2 regions of the Paraburkholderia sp. SSBN10T genome follow, and region 2 is predicted to be linked to the other one. Evidence: riboswitches for the same ligand, from Rfam matches in the RefSeq annotation. Region 2 holds a riboswitch; the other holds the start of a gene.
What was found. Region 2 has a riboswitch for ZMP and ZTP ahead of glyA (serine hydroxymethyltransferase). Riboswitches for the same ligand answer to the same signal wherever they lie in the genome.

Region 1: it holds a riboswitch for ZMP and ZTP, as region 2 does, so the genes downstream of both, AC1ECK_RS23610 (tetrahydrofolate dehydrogenase/cyclohydrolase catalytic domain-containing protein) here and glyA (serine hydroxymethyltransferase) in region 2, are expected to answer to the same signal.

What each region holds. Positions count from the first base shown of each region.
Region 1 covers NZ_JBWQQI010000016.1:139,642-150,558, forward strand. Annotated here, with positions in the region: gene AC1ECK_RS23575 (methyl-accepting chemotaxis protein) at 1-1,525, opposite strand, end outside; gene AC1ECK_RS23580 (GFA family protein) at 1,825-2,313, opposite strand; gene AC1ECK_RS23585 (class I SAM-dependent methyltransferase) at 2,579-3,412, shown strand; gene pip (prolyl aminopeptidase) at 3,496-4,428, opposite strand; gene AC1ECK_RS23595 (VOC family protein) at 4,584-4,955, opposite strand; gene AC1ECK_RS23600 (M3 family metallopeptidase) at 5,163-7,028, opposite strand; gene cysS (cysteine--tRNA ligase) at 7,195-8,580, opposite strand; gene AC1ECK_RS23610 (tetrahydrofolate dehydrogenase/cyclohydrolase catalytic domain-containing protein) at 8,816-9,682, opposite strand; ZMP/ZTP riboswitch at 9,858-9,940, opposite strand; gene AC1ECK_RS23615 (hypothetical protein) at 10,008-10,157, opposite strand; gene AC1ECK_RS23620 (ASCH domain-containing protein) at 10,244-10,705, opposite strand; gene AC1ECK_RS23625 (hypothetical protein) at 10,796-10,917, opposite strand, start outside.
Region 2 covers NZ_JBWQQI010000005.1:338,995-349,911, forward strand. Annotated here, with positions in the region: gene AC1ECK_RS10675 (PilW family protein) at 1-387, opposite strand, end outside; gene AC1ECK_RS10680 (type IV pilus modification PilV family protein) at 384-809, opposite strand; gene AC1ECK_RS10685 (GspH/FimT family pseudopilin) at 806-1,372, opposite strand; gene nrdR (transcriptional regulator NrdR) at 1,522-2,004, opposite strand; gene glyA (serine hydroxymethyltransferase) at 2,008-3,255, opposite strand; ZMP/ZTP riboswitch at 3,431-3,530, opposite strand; gene ydfG (bifunctional NADP-dependent 3-hydroxy acid dehydrogenase/3-hydroxypropionate dehydrogenase YdfG) at 3,886-4,632, shown strand; gene ybgC (tol-pal system-associated acyl-CoA thioesterase) at 4,689-5,168, shown strand; gene tolQ (protein TolQ) at 5,323-6,000, shown strand; gene tolR (protein TolR) at 6,011-6,463, shown strand; gene tolA (cell envelope integrity protein TolA) at 6,460-7,467, shown strand; gene tolB (Tol-Pal system beta propeller repeat protein TolB) at 7,582-8,874, shown strand; gene pal (peptidoglycan-associated lipoprotein Pal) at 8,893-9,402, shown strand; gene ybgF (tol-pal system protein YbgF) at 9,418-10,167, shown strand; tRNA gene AC1ECK_RS10740 (tRNA-Lys) at 10,346-10,421, shown strand; gene AC1ECK_RS10745 (TetR/AcrR family transcriptional regulator) at 10,539-10,917, opposite strand, start outside.

The DNA of each region.
Region 1 (10,917 bases), on a different contig from region 2:
CGACGTCGCGTAGCATCTGCGCCTGTTCCTGCATGGATTGCGCCGCGGCAGCCGCTTCTTCGACCATCGCGGCGTTTTGCTGCGTGGTCTCGTCCATCTGCGCAATCGCGATGTTGACCTGCTCGATGCCGCGGCTTTGTTCCTCGGAGGCCGCCGAGATTTCGCTGATGATGTCGGTGACGCGCTTCACTGCATCAACGAGCGAATGCATCGTGCCACCCGCTTTTTCGACCAGCGCCTTACCGTCGTCGACCCGCTCGACCGAGTCCTCGATCAGGCTCTTGATCTCCTTCGCCGCGTCCGAACTGCGGCGCGCGAGATTGCGCACTTCGCCCGCTACCACCGCAAAGCCGCGCCCATCCTCGCCGGCACGCGCCGCTTCGACGGCCGCGTTCAACGCAAGAATGTTGGTCTGAAACGCGATGCTCTCGATTACGGCGATGATATCGACGACGCGCGCCGAACTCGCCGCGATGTTCTGCATGTTCGCGACCACCTGCTGGACGACCTCGCCGCCTTCGCCCGCGAGCTTCGACGCGCTGCGCGCCATCTGGTTTGCCTGCAATGCGTTGTCGGCGTTCTGCTTCACGGTCGCAGTCAGTTGCTCCATGCTCGCTGCGGTTTCGCCGAGCGACGACGCCTGCTCCTCGGTACGCGCCGACAGATCGAGATTGCCCGCTGCGATCTGCTCTGCCGCGACAGTGATCGTCTCAGTACCGCCGCGAATGCGCCGGATCGCGTCAGCCAAACGGCTCTGCATGCGCTGCATCGCGAACAGCATGCTTTGCTGATCGTCGCCACCTAGCGCAACAGGACGCGACAGATCACCGTCCGCGATGGTTTCCGCCACACGCGCAGCGTAAGCCGGCTCGCCACCAAGGCTGCGTTTCACGTTGCGGATGATCAGCACGAGCGCGACTGTGCTGAAGCTCCCTGTCACGAGAATGGTGATCAGATAGCGCAGCAGATCGGCGCGGAATGCTTCGTTGATGTCGTTCACATAGACGCCTGAAATCAGGTACCAGTCCCACGCCTCGAAGCGTTTGACGAAGCTGATTTTCGGCACGTGTTCGCTTTTTCCGGGCAGCCTCGCCATATAGTCGACGAAGCCCTGTCCTTGCGACTGCGCGAGCTTGACCATGTCGACGAACAGTAGCTTGCCGTCGGTGTCCGTGTAGTGCGTGACGTCCTTGTTGCGCAGATCCGCGAGCGTCGGATGCATGATGACGACAGGCGTCGCCGTCGTGATAATCATGTAGCCATTGCCGGGATAGCGCATCACCGACAGTCGCACCATCGCCTGTTGCTTGGCCTGGTCGAGCGTCAGTTCATGCTGGTCGACGAGCTTCGCGTAGTCGGCCACGATGCCGTACGCACATTCGACTACGTTTTGCACTGCCGCCTTGCGCTCCGACAGCATCGTTATGTGCGATTGCCACGCTGCCCAGCCGCCGAGACCCAGCAGCCCAAGCCACGTAATCAATAATGCAAGCCACAGTTTGGTATTCAAGCTGAGTCGGTTCACGCCGTTTTCTCCATAGCCAAGCTCAGTGTTCAACCACACCGGCGTCGCGACGAGTATGCGGAGCGACAGCGGGTTGTCAGTGATTAACGGCGCGACGGCGTATTACCTGAGTCAGGAGACACCCGAACTGGGTGATTGCTGCGTCTGGCTATCGATTGGCTTTCAATGAGGGCGTAGCGTGAAGCCGGCAGGTTGTTAGCAATCTGCGAAGCGGGGGTCGAATGGTCTTGGCCGGACTGGGAAGTCTTGCGCCGGAGCCATTGGGCGCAAGCGTTTCGTCGAGAGATATCAACCCCGGGCTACTTCCGCGCCAACAGCGCAGCCCTCCGCTCAAGACTTTCCCGCGGCCAATATTCTGAAGCCTTGTAATACTCCTCCACGGCCGGCGCCCCCTCGGGCAGCACCACCCAAGGCTGTTTGGACGCGGTGAAGATATGAATATCCGGCGGGAAACGGTCCGGTTCATCGAGCGTGCCCACCCGCACAAAGCGCACCGCATCGCCGCCCCCGGCGTAGTTGCTCCACAGCGCTACGTGGCATGTCGGACAGCGGGAAATCTTCTGCCCCTTGCCGCTAAGCGACGGTGTGTCGATGCGTTCGACCTCGCCTTTCAATAGCTCCACCCGATCCGCTTCGATCATGGCGTTGAGCGCGAAGGAAGCACCGGTTTCCCGCTGGCACCAGCGGCAGTGGCAACAGTGAACGAACATCGGCCTCGAAGTCATGCGGTAACGCACCGCGCGGCACGTGCAGCCGCCTTCATAGAAGACCGTTGGGTCGGAAGCCATGTCGCACCTCTCATACAAAGAAGGACAACGCCGGTTGTCTCCTGCAGACCGATATTCCTGGTTCACCGCGTACGCGTCAAGGACCATGTGTCGCGTCTCGACAGATGACTGAAAGGCGTCGCGACCCACAAAGCCATCTGCGTACCTGGAAACGCTTCACATGTCTCACCACAATTGTCACGACGGTATTGGCGGCGGATAATCGCACGTCGCCCGGCTGAATCGTCTGCATCGACGACGCATAATTTATCAGGAGTCGCCACGCATGACCGCGCTTTCCCCTGTCGAAACGTATCTGCAAGACTTCCATCAGCGTCAGCCCGGTGCGACGAGCGCCGCGTTTGCCCAGCTTCGCGCCCGTTCCAGTGTTGCCGAATACGCGTCCTCTTACGCCGCGCTCGCTGCATGCGTTCCGGACTCGCAGGCGCCGATGACCGTGCTCGATCTCGCCTGCGGCGACGGCCATCTGCTCAAGCTGCTAGCCGATACGCAACGTCCTTCGTTGCAGTTGATTGGCGTCGACATGAGCCAAGGTGAGCTGGACGTTGCGCGAGCCGTGTTGCCGGCTGATGTCGTGCTATTGAAGGAACGCGCCCAGGCGCTAACCGTCGGGACCAGCAGCGTTGACTGTGTGCTTTCGCATATGGCCATGATGCTGATGGACGACATCGAGCAGGTGATCGCAGAAATCCGGCGCGTACTTCGTCCTCAAGGACAATTCGCGACCGTCATCGGACGAACGTTTTTGCTCGGCGAGGCGAATGACGTACTGCTCAAAGTACTGCTGCCGATTCTCAAAGAGGATGCATCGGCGCTTCGGTTCGGTGACGCGCGGACCCGCACCGAAGCCGGGTGGATCGAGCTGCTCGCACGTGATTTTAAGGATCCGCAATTTGAAGACCTGGATCTGGCTTGGGAGCCGCTTCCCCATGAACTATGGGACTCGCTCACCGAAACCTATGATATCGACCGTCTATCCGAGCCGGCCAAAGCGCGTCTGCGTGAACGCGTCCTTGACGCGCTATCCGGCCTGCAGCAAAGCGACGGCACCATTCGCACCGGGTGGGGTGTTCGGCTAATCCGCGCTCAAGCGAAGTAAGCGCTTCGATTCGCGTATGCGATGTCCGCTGCACCAACGCAGCGGACATCGTTCATCTGAAGCAGGTGCCGATACCGGCTCAACTAGCCTGCGAACCGGTCCGTTGCCGCGATCAATGCCTGCAAGATGCCCGGTTCGTTAAAGGCGTGCCCGGCATCCGGAATGATCTGGAAACTCGCCGTTGGCCAGGCCTTGGAGAGATCCCACGCGGTGCGGGCAGGCGTGGCCACGTCATAGCGGCCCTGAACGATCACACCAGGGATATCGGCGAGGCGATGCGCGTCGCGAATCAGTTGGCCTTCCTCGACGAAGCCGTCATTGACGAAGTAGTGGTTCTCGATCCGCGCGAAAGCGAGCGCGTAGTCGTCGTCGCCGAAATGCTGCTCCAGTTCAGGACTGGGCAACAACGTGATCGTGCGGCCCTCCCACAAACTCCACGCGCGGGCCGCTTGCCGTTTCGCGGCCTCATCGGTGCCGGTCAGGCGGCGCCGATAAGCGGCCATCAGGTCGCCGCGCTCTTCGACAGGAATCGGCGCGAGGAAGGTCTCCCAAAGATCCGGGAACAGCCACGACGCGCCTTCCTGGTAGTACCAGTGAAGTTCCGCACGACGCATCGTAAAGATGCCGCGCACGATCAGGGCGCTCACCCGCTGCGGGTGCGTCTCCGCGTAAGCGATGCCGAGCGCGCTGCCCCACGAACCGCCGAACACCAGCCATTGATCGACGCCGATCATCTCCCGCAGCCGTTCGATATCCGCCACCAGATCCCACGTGGTGTTGTTCTCGAGGCTGGCGTACGGCGTCGAACGACCGCAGCCGCGCTGATCGAACAGCAGGATGTTGTAACGCGCCGGGTCGAACAGGCGCCGGTGATCCGGGCCGCATCCGCCGCCCGGACCGCCGTGCAGAAATACCGCCGGCTTACCATTGGGATTGCCGCACAGCTCCCAGTACACCTGATGTCCGTCACCGGTGTCGAGAAATCCGTGCTTATAAGGTTCGATTGATGGGTACATGAGTCATTCCAAAGTGTGAGTGCCGAATTATCCGGCTCACGGTAGCGATCGTCGATGCCAACCGTTTTTCTCAAGATACATGCAGCGCCTGGAGCGTGCAACGGTGAGTAGCCGGTGCCGCGTTGCAGCGCGCTGCGTGGGGTGGAGCCGGCCGGCTAGTCCGCCTGGGAGAGTTGAAACACGTTTCCCTCAGGATCTTCCCCGTCGCACAGCAGATACGGAAAGCCATCGTAACGCTTCAGTTCGCGCATGGGGACGCCTGCCTCGACGAGTTGGTCGCGTAGCGCAGTCAATCCGGATGGAACCGAGAAGACCGTCTTCGCGTTCGAGTGGATGTGCGGAACCGCTGTCCCCCGATAGGGTTCGCCGACCCGATGGAGCGCAAGCTCGACTGCGCCGGCCTTGAATACGCCCCATTCGTCGGGAATCTCCTCGACGAGCGCGAACCCGAAATGGGTTTGATAGAACGCTTTCAGTCGCGCAACGTCCTGTACGTACAGGATCAGACGGCTCATGGAGATGAGCATGCTTTCCTCCAATTGCATAGTTCGATACGGGTCAAGTCCAAGCTCACAGCATAGACGAGCGGTACAGCATAATCCTCGGCCGCTGTGCCGCCGCCTGGCCGATGTGTTAAGCCAGCTCGACCCGCACCTGGAAAACGTCGGCGACGCTCCACTCGAATTGCCTTACCTGTCCTGCGTCGCAAAGGTCGCTTTGCGAACCTTCGACACTTAAGTGCGATCCCGCCAACTCTCCCCCTCGATCCACGCTTCAAACGCCGCGTACATCGCCGGCAGGGATACCTCGTTGGTAGCAACGCATTGCGCGCCATGAACGATCGAAATCGACGCATCGAGATCCCCCTCGGCTTCGAGCGGCACAGCGCTATCCATCCGCTCGAAGGCACCCTGCGCACGTTCCCACGCTTCCTGTGGCGCACGATTGCATTCCGCCGCGAGATAGGACGAAGTCAAACCCTCGCCCGTCAGACTCCGTAACGTTTGATCGAGCGTCAGACTGTTGCCGGATGCCCAGCAATGCTGCGCAAGCAGCGGGCCCACCGCGGGGTTGTCGACGATATAGCCGAGCGAGCGCGTCAAATAAGCACGCGTTTGCGACGCGGCCATTTTCGCCAACAAATAGCCCTGGTAGTAGACCGCCATGTCGTGATAGATGGGATGGGGCATACTCAGTACATAACCCGTGTGATGCGGGACGCCGAGAATACGTTGCGTGACCGAGCGCGCAAGCGCCAACACCGACTCCACCGTGCGCGCTTCATCCTCCATGCCATACAGCGCCCGTTCGAAATATGTCGGCACCAGGTCGCGTCGTTCGGTATGAGCGAGAAGAAGCTGGTTCGACTCGACCCGCGCACGGATCATCTCATCAGGCATCGGCTCGCCGGCAGCGTTGCGCGCGTATCGTCTGAGCCAGCAAGGATCGCTCGGCAACGCATCGAAAAACTTCGCCTGGGCTTCGAGGTAAGCGGGCGAGGTAGGCGCGAATATGTGCGAAAAGCAGGGCGAATTGAGCGCCACGTTCGAAAAATGCGCGGCGTGCCCCGCTTCGTGGAACAGCACGTTAAGCCCCTGCAGCCCGGCACCGGTTTGTCGCGGACGTGCGGTCGAGGTAAAGCGAACGTCGGCTGACACCCAACCGGCACTGTCGTCGCGATAGCTCGCCGTAGGCGGCACGCAAAAGCCGGTCGGAAACTTGCCGGGCCGGTCGAGCAAATCAATCTCGATCCGCGCGCCGCGATAAGACACGCCAAGACGCCGGAACGTTTCGGCCCAGCGCTCGAGCGCCTTGCCAAAGGGAAAGTATGCGTCCGCCTTTTGCGCTGCGTCGCCACGCATCCGGTACGGCAGATTCTGCGGCTGCAAGGCCTCCTCGCCATGTTCCTCGACAAGGCGCTTCAACGATGCGAAGTGCGCATCGCGCGTATTCCGCTCGAACTCATCGAAGACCTCGAAAAGCTGTTCGGGGCTCATACCGCTATATGTGCGCAGCCGGTAGTCAAAGAAGTCGCGATAGCCGAGTTCACGCGCGAGAGCATTGCGCCTGGCCACGATCTCGAGGAAGCCGTTTTCCAATACCCAACGTTCGAGCCCATGCAGCGCGTCATGCGAGCTTTTGCGCGAGGCTTCGTCCGGATTGCTTGCCAGGTTCGAACGCAGCACAGCCGGCGAAGCTTCCTCGCGGCGCCCCGATGCGCCGACATGATGCATCTTGTACGCCTGACGACGTGCAAACAGATCCGTGTCCATCCCGATCAACTCGGCCAGCAATGCAGCGGCACGCTCGCTGCCTATCGCGTTGCTTTCGAACGCCGCGACCCAACCGCGCAAGCCGGTCACGAGCACATCGCGCTCAGCCGAGGGCGCAGCGGCCTCGACCCTCGCCAGATGCTCGCGGCTTTGCGTGAGACGTTGCACGTCGGCGAGGAAGGTTCGGCGCGCGAGGCCGGCCGCACCCTGCGCGTCGTGATCGTCGCTCTGGCCGGTATGAGTCAACCAGAACAGATCCCATTCTTTTCGATGAATCTGCAGATAGTCCCGGTTGAGCTGGTCGAAGAAGGAGCGAGCGTTTTTCATGTGCGGGGCATAGTTGAAGACGTGGTTTTTTCCTGCCCGGAAGGGCCGCGCAAGCGGGCGCAGAGTTAGGTGTCGATCGTAGCGCACCCGGCATACAGTTGACTTGCCGAGCCGCGCCTTGACCATGCTCCGGGTGTTCAACGCACCAACGAACGCATCGCGCCCATCAAGTGGCCTGATCGATCGGACTCAGCCGCTGCCCACCCGCACTGTCCTCCACCTGCCAGCCCGCTGCCTTCAATTTCTCGCGTAAGAGATCGGCTTGCGCCCAGTCCTTAACGGCACGCGCCTTCTCGCGCAATTCCGCCAACGCCGCCACATTTGCCGGAATCTCAAACGCATCGACCTGCCAGCCGGCGAGCTGCAATCCGAGCACGCTATCGAACGCATCGACCGTTGCTCGACGCGTCGCCGCAGGCAGATCGCTTCTGACCAGCTCCCACACAACGGCCAGCGCACGCGGCAGATTCAGATCCTGATTTACCTCGGCGTTGAAGCGCGCCACGAAACCCACATCCGCTTCCCCGCCCGCTGGCCAGCTCGCATATGCTTTGCGCAGCCTGTCCAACGCCGCCTGTGCTGCTTCAAGCGCCTCGTGATTGAACCGCAGCTTGCTTCGGTAATGGGCGGTCAAGCAAAGATAGCGGTAAGCCAGTGGATCAATGCCGCGGTCGATCAAGCTCTGCAGACGCAGGAAGTCACCGCTCGATTTGGACATCTTCGCGGCATCCAGCGTCAGAAAGTGACCGTGCATCCAGAAGTTGGCCAGCCGCGTGCCGTAGCACGCCTGGGTCTGCGCGATCTCGTTGCTGTGATGCACGGCGATATGGTCTTCACCGCCGCAATGAATGTCGAACCAAGGGCTCAGGTATTTCGCCGACATCGCCGAGCACTCGATATGCCACCCTGGAAACCCGCGTCCCCAAGGGCTATCCCATTCCATCTGCCGGGTTGAGTCCGGCGGACTGAATTTCCACAGCGCGAAGTCCGTCGCGCGGCGCTTCTCGCCTAGCGCGACTCGCTTGCCGGCCTGCAAGCCAGCGTGATCGAGACGCGCAAGATAGCCGTAATCGTCCTGCTTACCGGTGTCGAAGTACACGCCGTCTGCTGTCTGGTATGTGTAGCCGTTGCGTTCCAGCTCAGCAATAAAAGCAATCTGTTCCGCAATATGGTCCGTCGCGCGGCACCACAGCGTGGGCTCCAGCAGATTGAGCGCCTGCCAGTCGGCCATGAAAGCACGCGTATAGCGTTCCGCAATCTCCCACGCCGAAGCGCCTGTCCGCCGGCTGCCCTTTTCCATCTTGTCTTCGCCCTCGTCGGCATCGGAGACGAGATGCCCGACGTCGGTGATGTTTAGGACGTGCCGCACATGGTAGCCGTTCAGTTCAAGCACGCGCCGCAGCACATCCTCGAACACGTACGTGCGCAGATTGCCGATATGCGCATGGTCGTACACCGTCGGTCCGCAGCAGTACAGGCCCACATGGTCGGGCTGCAACGGAGTGAACGGGCGCACGGTGCGCGACCAGGTGTCGTACAAGGCGAGAGGCATCGGCGGTTCCGGGTGATTGGGTGAGCGAAAAAACAAAAAGGCCACCGGTTCTGCAACGGGTGGCCATCAGGGACTTGCTCGAACGTGACGTAGATCGACGCGCTAGACGCAAGCTCCCTCTGGCAAGCTTTGACACCATGCGCGCATCAAGCGAACGAGGGGGAGGAAGGCGGCGATCATGAGGAAGATGCTAACGCGTGTATATTTTTTGGTCAATTGGTTATCGCGGCCCGTGCTAAGCGTGGCTTTGCATCGCAAGTTCAGCGGCGTCGACTGTCTGGGCGATCAGTGTGGCAATTGTCATCGGACCGACGCCGCCCGGTACGGGCGTCACCGCGGCGCAGCGGCTCGTCAGTCCTTCAAGGTCGATATCGCCAACGCCACCTGGATGATAGCCGGCGTCGATCACCACCGCGCCGTCGCTGATCCACTGGCTGGGAATGAACCTGGGCCTGCCCACCGCACCCACCACGATTTCGGCACGCCGCACCTCGGCCTCGAGATTGGCGGTCTTCGAATGACACAAGGTGACCGTCGCGTTCGCATTCGAGAGCATCAGCGCCATCGGCTTGCCGAGAATTGCGCTGCGTCCCACGACAACTGCCCGCTTGCCGGCTAGCGCGATCCGATAGTGCGCCAGCAACCGCATGATGCCGGTCGGCGTCGCGGGGCCGAATGCCGGTTCGCCCAGCGCCATCCGTCCAAAGCCGTGACTCGTTACGCCGTCCACATCCTTGCGCATTGAGATGCGGTCGAAACACTGACGCTCGTCGACCTGAGCGGGCACCGGGTGCTGCAGCAAGATGCCTTGAACGTCGGGATCGGCGTTGAGGCGGTCGATCGCGGCGAGCACATCCTGCGTGGTGCTGCTGGTGGGCAATTTGACGAGGCGCGAGTCCATGCCGACGCGACGGCATGCGTTGCCCTTCATCCGCACATAGGTGGCCGATGCAGGGTCGTCGCCCACCAGAATCGTGGCAAGAATTGGCGTGCGAGCGCCATTGCTGGTCTTGAGCGCGGCGACGCGCGCAGACAAGGCATGTTCGCCAAGCGCCGCAACAGCCTTGCCATCCAGCACGATGCATTGAAGATGATTAACCATGGCTTAGCTCCCGATCGTCACGGCATCATGGCCGCTACGCTGCAACGGGTAAGCAACACGGTGGAGCGATGCAGCGCCGCGCTGACGGCGGCGTGCTAACAATACGTATAAAACTGAGGGAAAAAGCGAAGGCGCGAGCATAAGGGCAGTCATCGGAAGTCTCCAAAGAGAACGATCAAGATGCCCAGGCGAACGGCGGTTTGGCCCCTACGCTTCCCGATGGTGATCCATCTTCTCTCGCCAGTCACGTAGGCCACCATGATAGCCCAAGATCGCGCTTGCATGATCTTGCCCTTCTCGACCACTCGTCATCTCGCGAACCGTTCTAACCCGCCAGGCAGTTGGGACGGTGGTTGCCAATCACCTGGAAGCGCTCAGCCACTGCCCAGTGACGCGCATGGAACTCGCTCTCGCCGCAAGGAATGCGGGTGTCGAATCCCGCTTGCATATTCCATTGGATGGCGAAGTGTTGCATCTGACGATTCCAGGCAGCGAGCGAAAGCAACGCGCTTTCGTTGCGTAGGTATCCGTCACTTCAGTTGCGTAAGACGTCAGGATAACTCACGACCACGCCTGCAAAACCTCGAAAGTCTCACATACGAGCGGCATGGTCTCATCGATCGTGCGGCCTATCTGTTCGCACTCGCGCAGGAAAAACTCCCAATGCGCCTTGCGCCACCAGGCCAGCGACAGATCGCCCTCGCCTTCGCTGGCGGCGAACTCCGCTGTCACTTCATTGAAGGGAACGATCTCGACACGCGTGATCCGCTGCAGCATGACAGGACGATCGAAGTAGTCGACCACGATGCCGATGTCCCCCACCGCCGGAATCGCCTCGCCTTCGAATTCCCAGGACCATAGCATGCTGCAGGTGCCGCGCTTCCTGCCCTGCAGCATCAACGCGATGAGTTCGGCCGAGAGCGCCTCGGAATCGCCGAAGCCAACGATTCTGCGGTTGCCCTCGGGAACCTGAATACCGCGCTGCGATAGTGTCTCGACGAGACTTTCGACAGTTGGACTCATAACGCTGGACTGGCATACCGGGTGGCGAAGGTTCGCAGCTTACCTCAAGCGCTGCGAACCCGGGGTCGACCATCCCGCGCCCTTCGCCTGCTATTGCCCGGTATAGCCGACCGGCGCCGTCACGTTGCTCTGCATCACGCTCGCATTGGAGGACACGACGTAAATCGGCGACTCCGTCAACGTCAGGTTCACTACGCCGTTGCTATACGCCA
Region 2 (10,917 bases):
CTGGCCGGTAGACGATGGCCATGTCGAAACATTGTCGCCAACGTAGCGTATTGCGATGCCGTCCGAGCGGCTTGTCAGCGCTTCGCACGTGAGGTTGTCATCGTCGCCAACGGGCCGCGCAGAGGAACATCCGAACAGCGTCAACCCCTGTTGCGACTGAGGCGTATCGGCCGGGACGAACCCCGTCATCTGGATCTGCTGACCAATCATCGTGAGCGCCGTCAGACCTGCTTCGCGCATCCGAAGCGTATCGCCCGCCCGTCCGAACGCCAAGCGTTGCGCGCGATACAGCGAGACGGCGCCAACGGTCACGACAAGCCCCAACGCCAAGGCAATGACCATTTCGACCAGGGTATGGCCGCGCGGGCGAAGCACGCCGTGCTTCATTTGACAAACGCCACGGCAACGCACGCCGATCCGGCGACGACAGGCAGATCACCGCACGAGCCGGGCTTGACTGTCACCTGCTCCGACAGGGGCATGGTGGTCACAGCCGACCACACCACGCGGGCAAACGAGACTCCATCGCCCCGCTCGCTGATCGACGCCTCACCCTGCGGCAGCAAACTCGCCGCGAGGACACTCCACTGCCGCAAGGCGGCCTCGGCGCCGGTCGGCGCACGCGCGCTTTCGGCGACAGCGTCAGCGAGCAGACCTGCGTGTTCGCGCAGCGCAGCGGCACGGGTCTCGCGAGCAATCCACAACTGCGTAGCGATCAGGCCGAGCGCCGTAACAGCCGTCAATGCAACCGCAAGCATCACCTCGATCAGCGACGCACCGCGTGTCTGTCTGGATCTTGTGGCTTTCATGACGACGCCCCGCAAGCGCCCTCGACGATGCGCGGCCGCCCGCCCGCGGCTATGCGGATACAACGGCGCCATGGCGCACCCTGAGTCGCGCGGGAAGGAAAATGCGGTGCGATATCGAAGCTGCGAAAACTGCCGATCAACTGCCCTGCCGGCGGCGTGAACGTCAGGTTCGTCTGCGTCCCGGCGATACTCACTGCCGCAAGTTCAGCTTGTGCACGCAATACCATGGGCGCGCCGGCCTGCTCGACCATCACCGCCCAGCCGCATGACCAGTCCGCCACCCCAGCGCGGCACGCTTGCCCCGAGGCCAGACAGCGGCGAGCCGCATCCACCCGGCACACCGTCACGCGCGCTCCACGCCTGACCGCTTCGCTGCGGGCGTAGGAAAGCGTCGAGAGCAGCGCTCCGGCGCGGGCGTCGACCTGGTCGCGCACGTGCCACGCAACCAGCGATGGCGCAGCCATCACGGCGATCACCGCCAATAGGGCGACCACCACCAACGTCTCGATCAGCGTGAAGCCGCGGCACCCGCGCGGCAAAGCGACATCGTGCTTCATCTGCATTCCTCAGCTTCAAAAGAATGCAGTCAATTTACTCAAGCGGCAGGGTGGCGACAATCGGCCGAATGGCCAGGTAGCGGGCGAACGGAGTCACCCGCAACAATGCCGGTGTGACGACTACAGAGGGGATGATGATGCGAATGCGCGAACGGTCAGCGCTTGCGGGACGGCTTGGGCGGTGCGGCCGCACGGCGAAACTCTTCGATCACGTCTTCGAATTCGGAGACATCCTCGAAACGCCGGTACACCGAAGCAAAGCGCACATAGGCAATCGTGTCGAGCTCGCGCAACTCGTTCATCACGAGTTCGCCGAGGCGCTCGCTGCGCACTTCGCGCTCGCCACTGCCCAGCAGTTGGTACTCGATGCGGGCAACGGCCGCGTCGATCGCGTCCGCCGCAACCGGGCGCTTGCGCAGCGCCAGTTGCATGCTCGCGACGATCTTGCGGCGATCGAATTCGGTGCGGCTGCCATCCTTCTTGACGACCGACGGCAACGCCAGCTCGACCCGCTCATACGTCGTAAAACGTTTGTCGCAGGCCGGGCAGCGGCGGCGGCGCCGGATCGCGGCGCCGTCTTCGGATACGCGGGAGTCCACGACCTGCGTATCTTCATGCCGGCAGAAGGGGCAGCGCATCGCTTACTTGTAGACCGGGAAGCGCTTGGTCAACTCGGCGACCTGCGTGCGAGCGCGTTCGATCGTCGCTGCGTCTTCCGGGTTGTCCAGCACGTCGGCGATCAGGTTACCCACCAGCTCCGCTTCCTTCACGCCGAACCCGCGCGTGGTCATGGCGGGCGAACCGAGACGCACGCCGCTCGTGACAAACGGCTTTTCCGGATCGTTCGGAATGGCGTTCTTGTTGACCGTGATATGGGCTGCGCCCAGTGCCGCTTCGGCTGCCTTGCCGGTGATGTGCTTGGCGCGCAGGTCGACCAGCATCACGTGGCTTTCGGTCCGGCCCGAAACGATGCGCAGACCGCGCTTCACGAGCGTTTCAGCCAGCACGCGGGCGTTTTCCACGACCTTCTGCTGGTATTCCTTGAATTCCGGCGACAGCGCTTCCTTGAACGCAACGGCCTTGCCGGCGATCACGTGCATCAGCGGGCCACCCTGGATACCCGGGAAAATCGCCGAATTGATCTGCTTTTCGAACTCGGCCTTCATCAGGATCACGCCGCCGCGCGGGCCGCGCAGGCTCTTGTGGGTCGTGGTGGTGACGAAATCCGCGTGCGGCACCGGGTTCGGGTAGACGCCCGCCGCGATCAGACCGGCGTAGTGCGCCATGTCGACCATCAGGTAAGCGCCGACCGACTTCGCGATCTGCGACAGACGCTCGAAGTCGATGCGCAGCGCGAAGGCCGAGGCGCCCGCGACGATCATCTTCGGCTTGTGTTCCTGGGCGAGCTTTTCAGCCGCTTCGTAGTCGATGTCTTCCGCTTCGTTCAGGCCGTAGCTGACGACATTGAACCACTTGCCCGACATGTTGACGGGCGAGCCGTGCGTGAGGTGACCGCCGTGCGCGAGGCTCATGCCCATGATGGTGTCGCCCGGCTTGAGCATGGCGAAAAACACGCCCTGGTTGGCCTGCGAACCCGAATTCGGCTGCACGTTCGCCGCTTCGGCGCCGAACAGTTCCTTCACGCGGTCGATAGCGAGCTGCTCGACGATGTCCACGTATTCGCAGCCGCCGTAGTAGCGCTTGCCCGGGTAGCCTTCGGCGTACTTGTTGGTGAGCTGCGAGCCTTGTGCAGCCATGACAGCCGGGCTCGTGTAGTTTTCCGACGCGATCAGTTCGATGTGATCTTCCTGACGGCGGTTTTCCTGCTCGATCGCCTTCCAGAGTTCGGGATCGACATTGGCGATGGTGCTTTGGGCTCTGTCAAACATACGGGTTCCGTTGAGTGTGTTCAGGTTGACCGGATCGTGCGCCGAATTTCGTGCAGAAAGCGTAGTGGGTACGCGGCGCTGCTGGCGGCTGGGCCAGCCCTGACGTGGCGGATGAAGATGCGCCGCACACGCGAGGCAGGACAGCCACCGGCGGCGCAATTGACTGCGCGCGGATCACGGCTGCCCAGGCGAACGGCAAAACGGCACCCTGCGCTTCACGGTGGGTCGCTCCACCTTGAACCTGTTTGGTTCTATCGCCAGTCACGCAGGGATGAGCGCGTTAGTGTATTGGAAGCGCCTGGAATAGGCAACCGGGTCGCCGCGCAGGCCGTTCCGGCGGTGAATGACGCCTTAGCTACGGCTACGGTTAGCATGGTCGCCCCAGCCGGCCGGCAAACATCTGAGGAAAGTTTGCCCCGGAGAGGCGCCGCCCGGCAGTCGGCGACAAACGACGAGATCTTCGAGCATGCCACGCAGCGGACCATCCAGCCGGCGACCGCCCGTGCCCCAGACGCCCCCACGCTCGCGGCAGTCCCGCAGACGCTGCGCGGGGTGCAAGGTCATTGTTGCCGCAGCGCGGCATTGGAAGTAGGCTTGGCGACTATCTTCCCTCCCCACCAGGAAACCGCAATGATCGTGTTCGTCACAGGGGCGTCCGCAGGATTCGGCGCCGCCATCGCCCGTACTTTTGTCAAGGGCGGCCATCGCGTCGTCGCTACCGCGCGCCGCAAGGACCGTTTGGAGGCTTTGGCCGACGAACTGGGCGAGGCCCTCCTGCCGTTCGAGCTGGATGTGCGCGACCGCGCCGCCGTCGAGGCGGTGCCCGCCGCGCTGCCCGAAAGCTTTGCCGCCATCGACGTGCTGGTCAACAACGCCGGCCTCGCGCTCGGCCTCGAACCGGCGCAGCGCGCCAACCTCGACGAATGGCAAACCATGATCGACACGAACTGCACGGGCCTCGTGCAGGTCACCCGTACCCTGCTGCCGGGCATGGTCGAGCGCCAACGCGGCCACGTGTTCAACCTCGGCTCGGCTGCCGCCAACTGGCCTTACCCGGGCGGCAACGTGTACGGCGCCACCAAGGCTTTCGTGCGCCAGTTCAGCCTGAACCTGCGCGCCGACCTGGCCGGCACCCCGCTGCGCGTGACCGACGTCGAACCCGGACTGTGCGGCGGCACGGAGTTTTCGAACGTGCGCTTTCGCGGCGACGACGCAAAGGCCGCGAGCGTCTACCAGAACGTGCAGCCGCTCACGGCTGAAGACATTGCCGACGCGATCTACTGGACCGCGACCCGCCCGGCGCACGTCAACGTCAACACGATCGAGCTGATGCCCGTCGCGCAGGCATTTGCAGGGCTGTCGGTGCATCGCGGCTAAAGTTTGTTACCCGGACGCGCCTGCGAAAAAGCGTCGGGTGGTGCGTTCCGGGTAAAATGCGCCGCATGAATATGCCCCAAAGCAAGCCCGGCGCCGAAACCGGCTTTACCTGGCCGATTCGCGTGTACTACGAAGATACCGACGCTGGCGGCATCGTGTTCTACGCGAACTATCTGAAGTTCTTCGAGCGGGCGCGCACTGAATGGCTGCGCGCGTGCGGCGTCGAACAGGATCGGCTGGCGGAACAAACGGGCGCCCTGTTTATCGTGCGCAGCACCGCGATGGACTATCGCGCGCCGGCGAAGCTTGACGATCTCATCGAAATCGTCAGCCGGCCCGAACGAATTGGCCGCGCGTCGGTCGATTTCTCGCAGCAAGCCTGGCGTGACGGCACGCTGCTTGCTGCCGGGACCATTCGGGTCGGCTGTGTCGACCGCGTAGCACTACGTCCTGCCGCCATTCCGGAACCGGTACTCGCTGCCTTGCGGCGCGGGCCCGGAGTGACTGCGTCCAGCGTGTCAACGGACAACGGCTGAACATCGTTGTTACGGGGCCAGTGAACTCGTATCGATCAAGCAACACAAAGCATGGTTCGGCCCGCGGTTTGCCGATGCTTCCGGTTTCCCAACGGCGAGCTTCGACGGACCTTGCAGCCGGACGCCCCCTTTCGGGACGTTACAAAGAACCTCTATGAACACTACACAAGATCTATCGATCATTTCGCTCGTTCTCAATGCGAGCCTGCTGGCCCAGGCAGTGATGGCGCTGTTGCTGCTGCTGTCGCTGCTGTCCTGGACTTTCATCTTCCGCAAGTGGTTTGCGATCCGCCGTGCGCGCGCGCAAACTGAGCGTTTCGAACGCGATTTCTGGTCCGGCGGCGACCTGCAGGCCCTGTATCAAAGCGCCGCAAACAACCGCCATACGATCGGCGCGCTGGAACGGATCTTCGAATCCGGCATGCGCGAGTTCCTGAAAGGCAAGGAAAAGCGGCTCAACGACCCGGGCCTGATCCTCGACGGCGCCCGCCGCGCCATGCGTGCCGCGTTCCAGCGCGAGATGGACGTGCTCGAGGCCAATCTGGCGTTCCTCGCCTCGGTAGGTTCGGTCAGCCCGTACATCGGTCTGTTCGGCACCGTGTGGGGGATCATGAACGCGTTCCGCGGTCTGGCTAACGTCCAGCAGGCCACGCTGGCCAACGTTGCGCCGGGCATTGCCGAAGCGCTGACCGCGACGGCGATCGGCCTGTTCGCCGCGATTCCGGCCGTGGTGGCCTACAACCGCTACGCGCACGACATCGACCGCCTGGCGATTCGCTTCGAGACCTTCATCGAAGAATTCTCGAACATCCTGCAGCGTCAGGCGCACTAAGGAGTCCACGATGGCCGGTTCCTCAAGTCGCTCCTCCGGTATGCGCGGCGGCCGTTCGCGCCGCGCGATGGCCGATATCAACGTCGTGCCGTATATCGACGTGATGCTCGTGCTGCTCGTGATCTTCATGGTGACCGCGCCGCTCGTCGCACCGTCGATCGTCAATCTGCCGACCGTCGGCGGAGCCTCGCCGCAACAGCAGACGCCGCCCGTGGTCGTCAACATCCGCGCCGACGGCAACATGAACGTCAAATACAAAGACGACAATGGCGCCATGCAGCAGGAAAACATGACGCGAGCGGATCTGAACAGCTTCGTCACCGACCGCGAGGCATCGCACCCGGATCAACCGGTCGTGATCGCCGCTGACAAGACGGTGAAGTACGAAGCCGTGATGAACGTGATGTCCGACCTGAAGGCTCGCGGCGTCAAGCGCGTTGGCTTGCTCGTCAAATCGCAATGATCCGCAAGAATTCCGCCTACCCGCTCCAGCCACCGCGTGAACGCGGCACCTGGCGAGCCTTTGCGCTCGCGCTGGTGATGCACGTGCTGCTCGGGTTCTTTCTGTACCACGGCATTCAATGGCAGAACAGCACGCCGGCAGGCGCCGAAGCCGAACTCTGGACGGAAGTGCCCGATCTCACGACGCCGCAACCGCCCCCGCCGCCCGTGCCGGTGGCCCCTGCCCCGCCTCTGCCGGATGAACAGGCCGATATTGCGCTGCAGGAAAAGAAACGCCAGCAACAGGAAGCCGCGCGCCAGGCGCAGCTTGCCGAGCAACAGCGTCTGCAGCAACTGCAAGCCCAGCAGGAAGCCGAGGCGAAGCGCCAGCAGCAGCTCGCAGCCGACCAGGCGGCGCAACTGGCCGCCCAGAAGGCCGCTGCAGCCAAGCTGAAGCTGCAGCAACAGCAGGCTGACAAGCTCAAGCAGCAACAACTGGCCGAGCAGCAAAAGCAGGATCAATTGAAGCAACAGCAAGAAGACCAGCAGAAGCAGGCGCAGGCCGACGCGCAGAAGAAGGCTGACGCGCAGAAAGCGGCGAAGGCGGCCAAAGCGGCAGCCGACGCGGCTCAGGCGAAGAAGCTGGACCAGGAACGCCGCGCACGGCTCGCGCAGATGCAAGGGATGGCGGGCGGCGAAGGCTCGACCGGTAACGGTCTTGCGAAGAGCGGCACCGGCAGCGGCTCGGGTGGAACGGCAACGTCGCCGGGTTATGCCGACAAGGTCAGACGTCGCGTGCGGCCAAATATTATTTGGGCGGGCGACACGCAGGGCCTGGAGACGGAGATCGCGGTTCGCTGCTCGCCCTCGGGCACCTTGCTGGACGTCAGTGTGACCCGTAGCAGCGGCAATCCCCAGTGGGACGCGGCCGCGGAACGAGCCGTCAGGGCTTCGGATCCGATGCCGGTCGATACCGACGGGAAAACGCCGTCCAGCTTCAAGATCACCTTGCGGCCGGCAGGTTGACAGCAGCCGCAACGCCCCGCCCAGCGGGGCGCGCCCGGGAACGAATTGAACGTTTCCGGGTCTGTCTGCTGTCATACAGTGTTAGAAATCTGATTTTTTGGGAATCCATACAGCATGAGTTTGATGACCAAGCTAGGCCTGCGGACTTTGGTGGCGTCGTGCCTGATTGCGGCCGGCGGCGCTGCACACGCGCAACTCAACGTCCTCGTCACGGGCGTCGGGGCCACCCAGTTCCCCATCGCAACGGCGAATTTCGCCAATGAAGCGAACTCGCCGCAGCAGGTCAGCACCATCGTGCGCCAGGACTTGCAGCGAAGCGGCAAATTCACCAATATCGACGCCGGCAGCGCGCCCGTTTCGGAAACCGATTCGGTCGATCTGGGTAGCTGGAAGGCCAAGGGCGCCAACGCATTCGTGGCCGGCAGCGTGAACCGTCTGCCGAACGGCCAGTACGAAGTGCGCTTCAAGCTATACGACACGGTCAAGGGCGAAAGCCTCGGCGGTCTGGTGCTGGTCAGTCCGGAAAGCGGCCTGCGCATGAGCGCACACAAGGTGGCGGACTACATTTACGCCAAGCTGATGGGCTCGCGCGGCGTGTTCGCCACCCGTCTGTCTTATGTCATCAAGACCGGCAACCGCTACCAGTTGCAGATTTCCGATTCGGACGGCCAGGACGCGCACATCGCGCTGTCGAGCCCCGAGCCGATCATCTCGCCGGCGTGGTCGCCTGACGGCACGAAGGTCGCCTACGTGTCGTTCGAAAAGAAGAAGCCGATCGTCTACATCCACGACCTGCCTACGGGCCGTCGTGTGATCGTCTCGGACCAGAAGGGTAATAACAGTGCGCCGGCGTGGTCGCCGGACGGACGCACGCTGGCAGTAGCGCTTTCGCGCACCGGCAACACGCAGATTTTCGCCGTCAACGCTGACGGCAGCGGCCTGCGCCGGCTGACGCAAGGCACCTCGATCGACACCGAACCGAACTACTCTCCTGACGGACAGTGGATCTATTTCACCAGCGACCGCGGCGGTCAACCGCAGATCTACAAGATGCCGGCGCAGGGCGAAAGCGCGGGGGCGGCTCAGCGCGTCACGTTCACGGGCAGCTACAACACCAGCCCGCGCGTGAGCCCGGACGGCAAGGAACTGGCCTACATCTCGCGTGTGGGCGGCGCCTTCAAGCTGTACATTCAGGACTTGCAGGCCGGCACAGCGACCGGCCTGACCGACACAACACATGACGAATCGCCGAGCTTCGCGGCGAATGGTCAGTACATTCTTTACGCCACACAGGTGAACGGCCGTGGCGTGTTGGCCGCAGTATCGACCGACGGTCGCACTCGGCAGGTCCTGTCCGTTCAGGGCGGCATCGTTCGCGAGCCGTCCTGGGGTCCGTTTATGCAATAACACACAAGGAGAGTAACAATGATGTCCAAACTTCGTATCGTATTTGCCGCATTGCTGGTCGGTGCACTGGCTGCCTGCCATTCGGGCGTCAAGCTCGACGAAAACGCCAACAAGGGTGGCGCGGTCGCAACGCAACCGAACCCGAATGCAGTCGCACAGGTGAACGTCGACGAGCTGAACGATCCGAACAGCCCGCTCGCCAAGCGTAGCGTCTACTTCGACTTCGACAGCTACTCGGTCAAGGACGAATACCAGGCGCTGCTGGGACAACACGCGCGTTACCTGAAGGCACATCCGGAACGTCACGTGCTGATCCAGGGCAACACCGACGAACGCGGTACGAGCGAGTACAACCTGGCACTCGGCCAGAAGCGTGCTGAAGCCGTGCGTCGTGCGCTGTCGCTGCTTGGCGTGCCGGATTCGCAAATGGAAGCCGTGAGTCTCGGCAAGGAAAAGCCGCTGGCCGACGGTCATGACGAAGCATCGTGGGCACAAAACCGCCGCGCTGACCTCGTCTACCAACAGTAATAGGTGATGAGCCGTATGACGCAACGTTTCTCCTGGCTGCACTTTGCTGCAGCCGCCTGCGTGGCGGGCTCGGCCTTGTTGGCCGCGCCGGCTCACGCCGGCATGTTCGACGACGACCAGGCCCGTCAGGCGATTCTCGATCTGCGTACCAAGACCGATAGCCTGTCGAGCCAACTGTCGGCCGCCCAGCGGACCATCCTCGATCAGTCCAACCGCCTCGACCAGCTCAACCAGCAGGTCGCGACGCTGCGCGGACAGAACGAGGACATGGCGAACCAGCTTGCCACGCTGCAGAAGCAGCAGAAGGACTACTACACCGATCTCGACACGCGGCTCAAGAAGTTCGAACCGCAGCAGCAGACGGTTGACGGTGTAGAAGGCACGGTCCAGCCGGGCGAGACGGACGCGTTCAATGCGGCTTCAACACAGTTCCGCAATGGCGACTTCAAGAACGCGGCGGCTTCGTTCCGCAGCTTCATCGCCAAGTATCCGCAGAGCCCCTACCAGCCGACCGCGCAATACTGGCTCGGCAACGCGCTATATGCACTGCGTGACTACAAGGGCTCTACGGCGACCTGGGAAGGCGTCGTGAAGAACTACCCGCAGCATCCGCGTGCGCCGGAAGCGCTGCTCGCGATTGCCAACAATCAGCTCGAGCAGGGTCAGAAGGCGGCAGCAAAGAAGACGCTCGAGCAGATCGTCGCGCAATACGGCAGCTCGGACGTCGCGCAGTCGGCGCAGAGCAAGTTGTCGCAAATCAAGTAGTTCAGGCAGTTGCAGTATCACGCGTAGTGTCGGATTAAACGCCACGCGCGCCTCTCGCCGGGAAGCCCGGGGCAGTCGATGCCTCGGGCTTTTCGTTTTGTGGAATCTCGCCTGGATAGGTGTCGCCCGATGGGTTGACAGCGTTAGTGCGCTATCGCTATAATTCCGCTTCTCTTTTGGGTCGTTAGCTCAGCTGGTAGAGCAGCGGACTTTTAATCCGTTGGTCACAGGTTCGAATCCCGTACGGCCTACCAAAAGATTCAAGGGCTTAGCTTCGGCTAGGCCCTTTTTCTTTGCTCCGCAAAACACCGGCCAAGCCAGCGAATCGGCATCGCTACGCCACACCTGCATCGGGCTGCACCGTTACACCCCTACGCCCCTACCCCCGCCACCAACTGCCGCGCAATATCCCACGCCACCATGGCAGACTTCGGCTGCCCCGAAATCTGAGCAGTGACAGTCGCCCCATCGATCAGAATCAGAATTTTCTCCGCCAACTGAGCGGCCACGTCCCGCTCGAACATCTCTTCAAGCAACTCGCTAATCAGATGCGTCACATGCTGCTTCTGGCCGGCGGCAGCGCGATGGATCGCGTCAGTGTGGTCGGGAAACTCGGAGGCCGCGTTGATGAACATGCATCCGCAGAACGTCTCCGTGCTGAACCACTCTTCGTGCCACTGAAACACTGCCTTGAGGCGTTCGAGCGGCACCGTGTAGCGCGCAATGAATGCGCGCAATGATTCCGCCGCC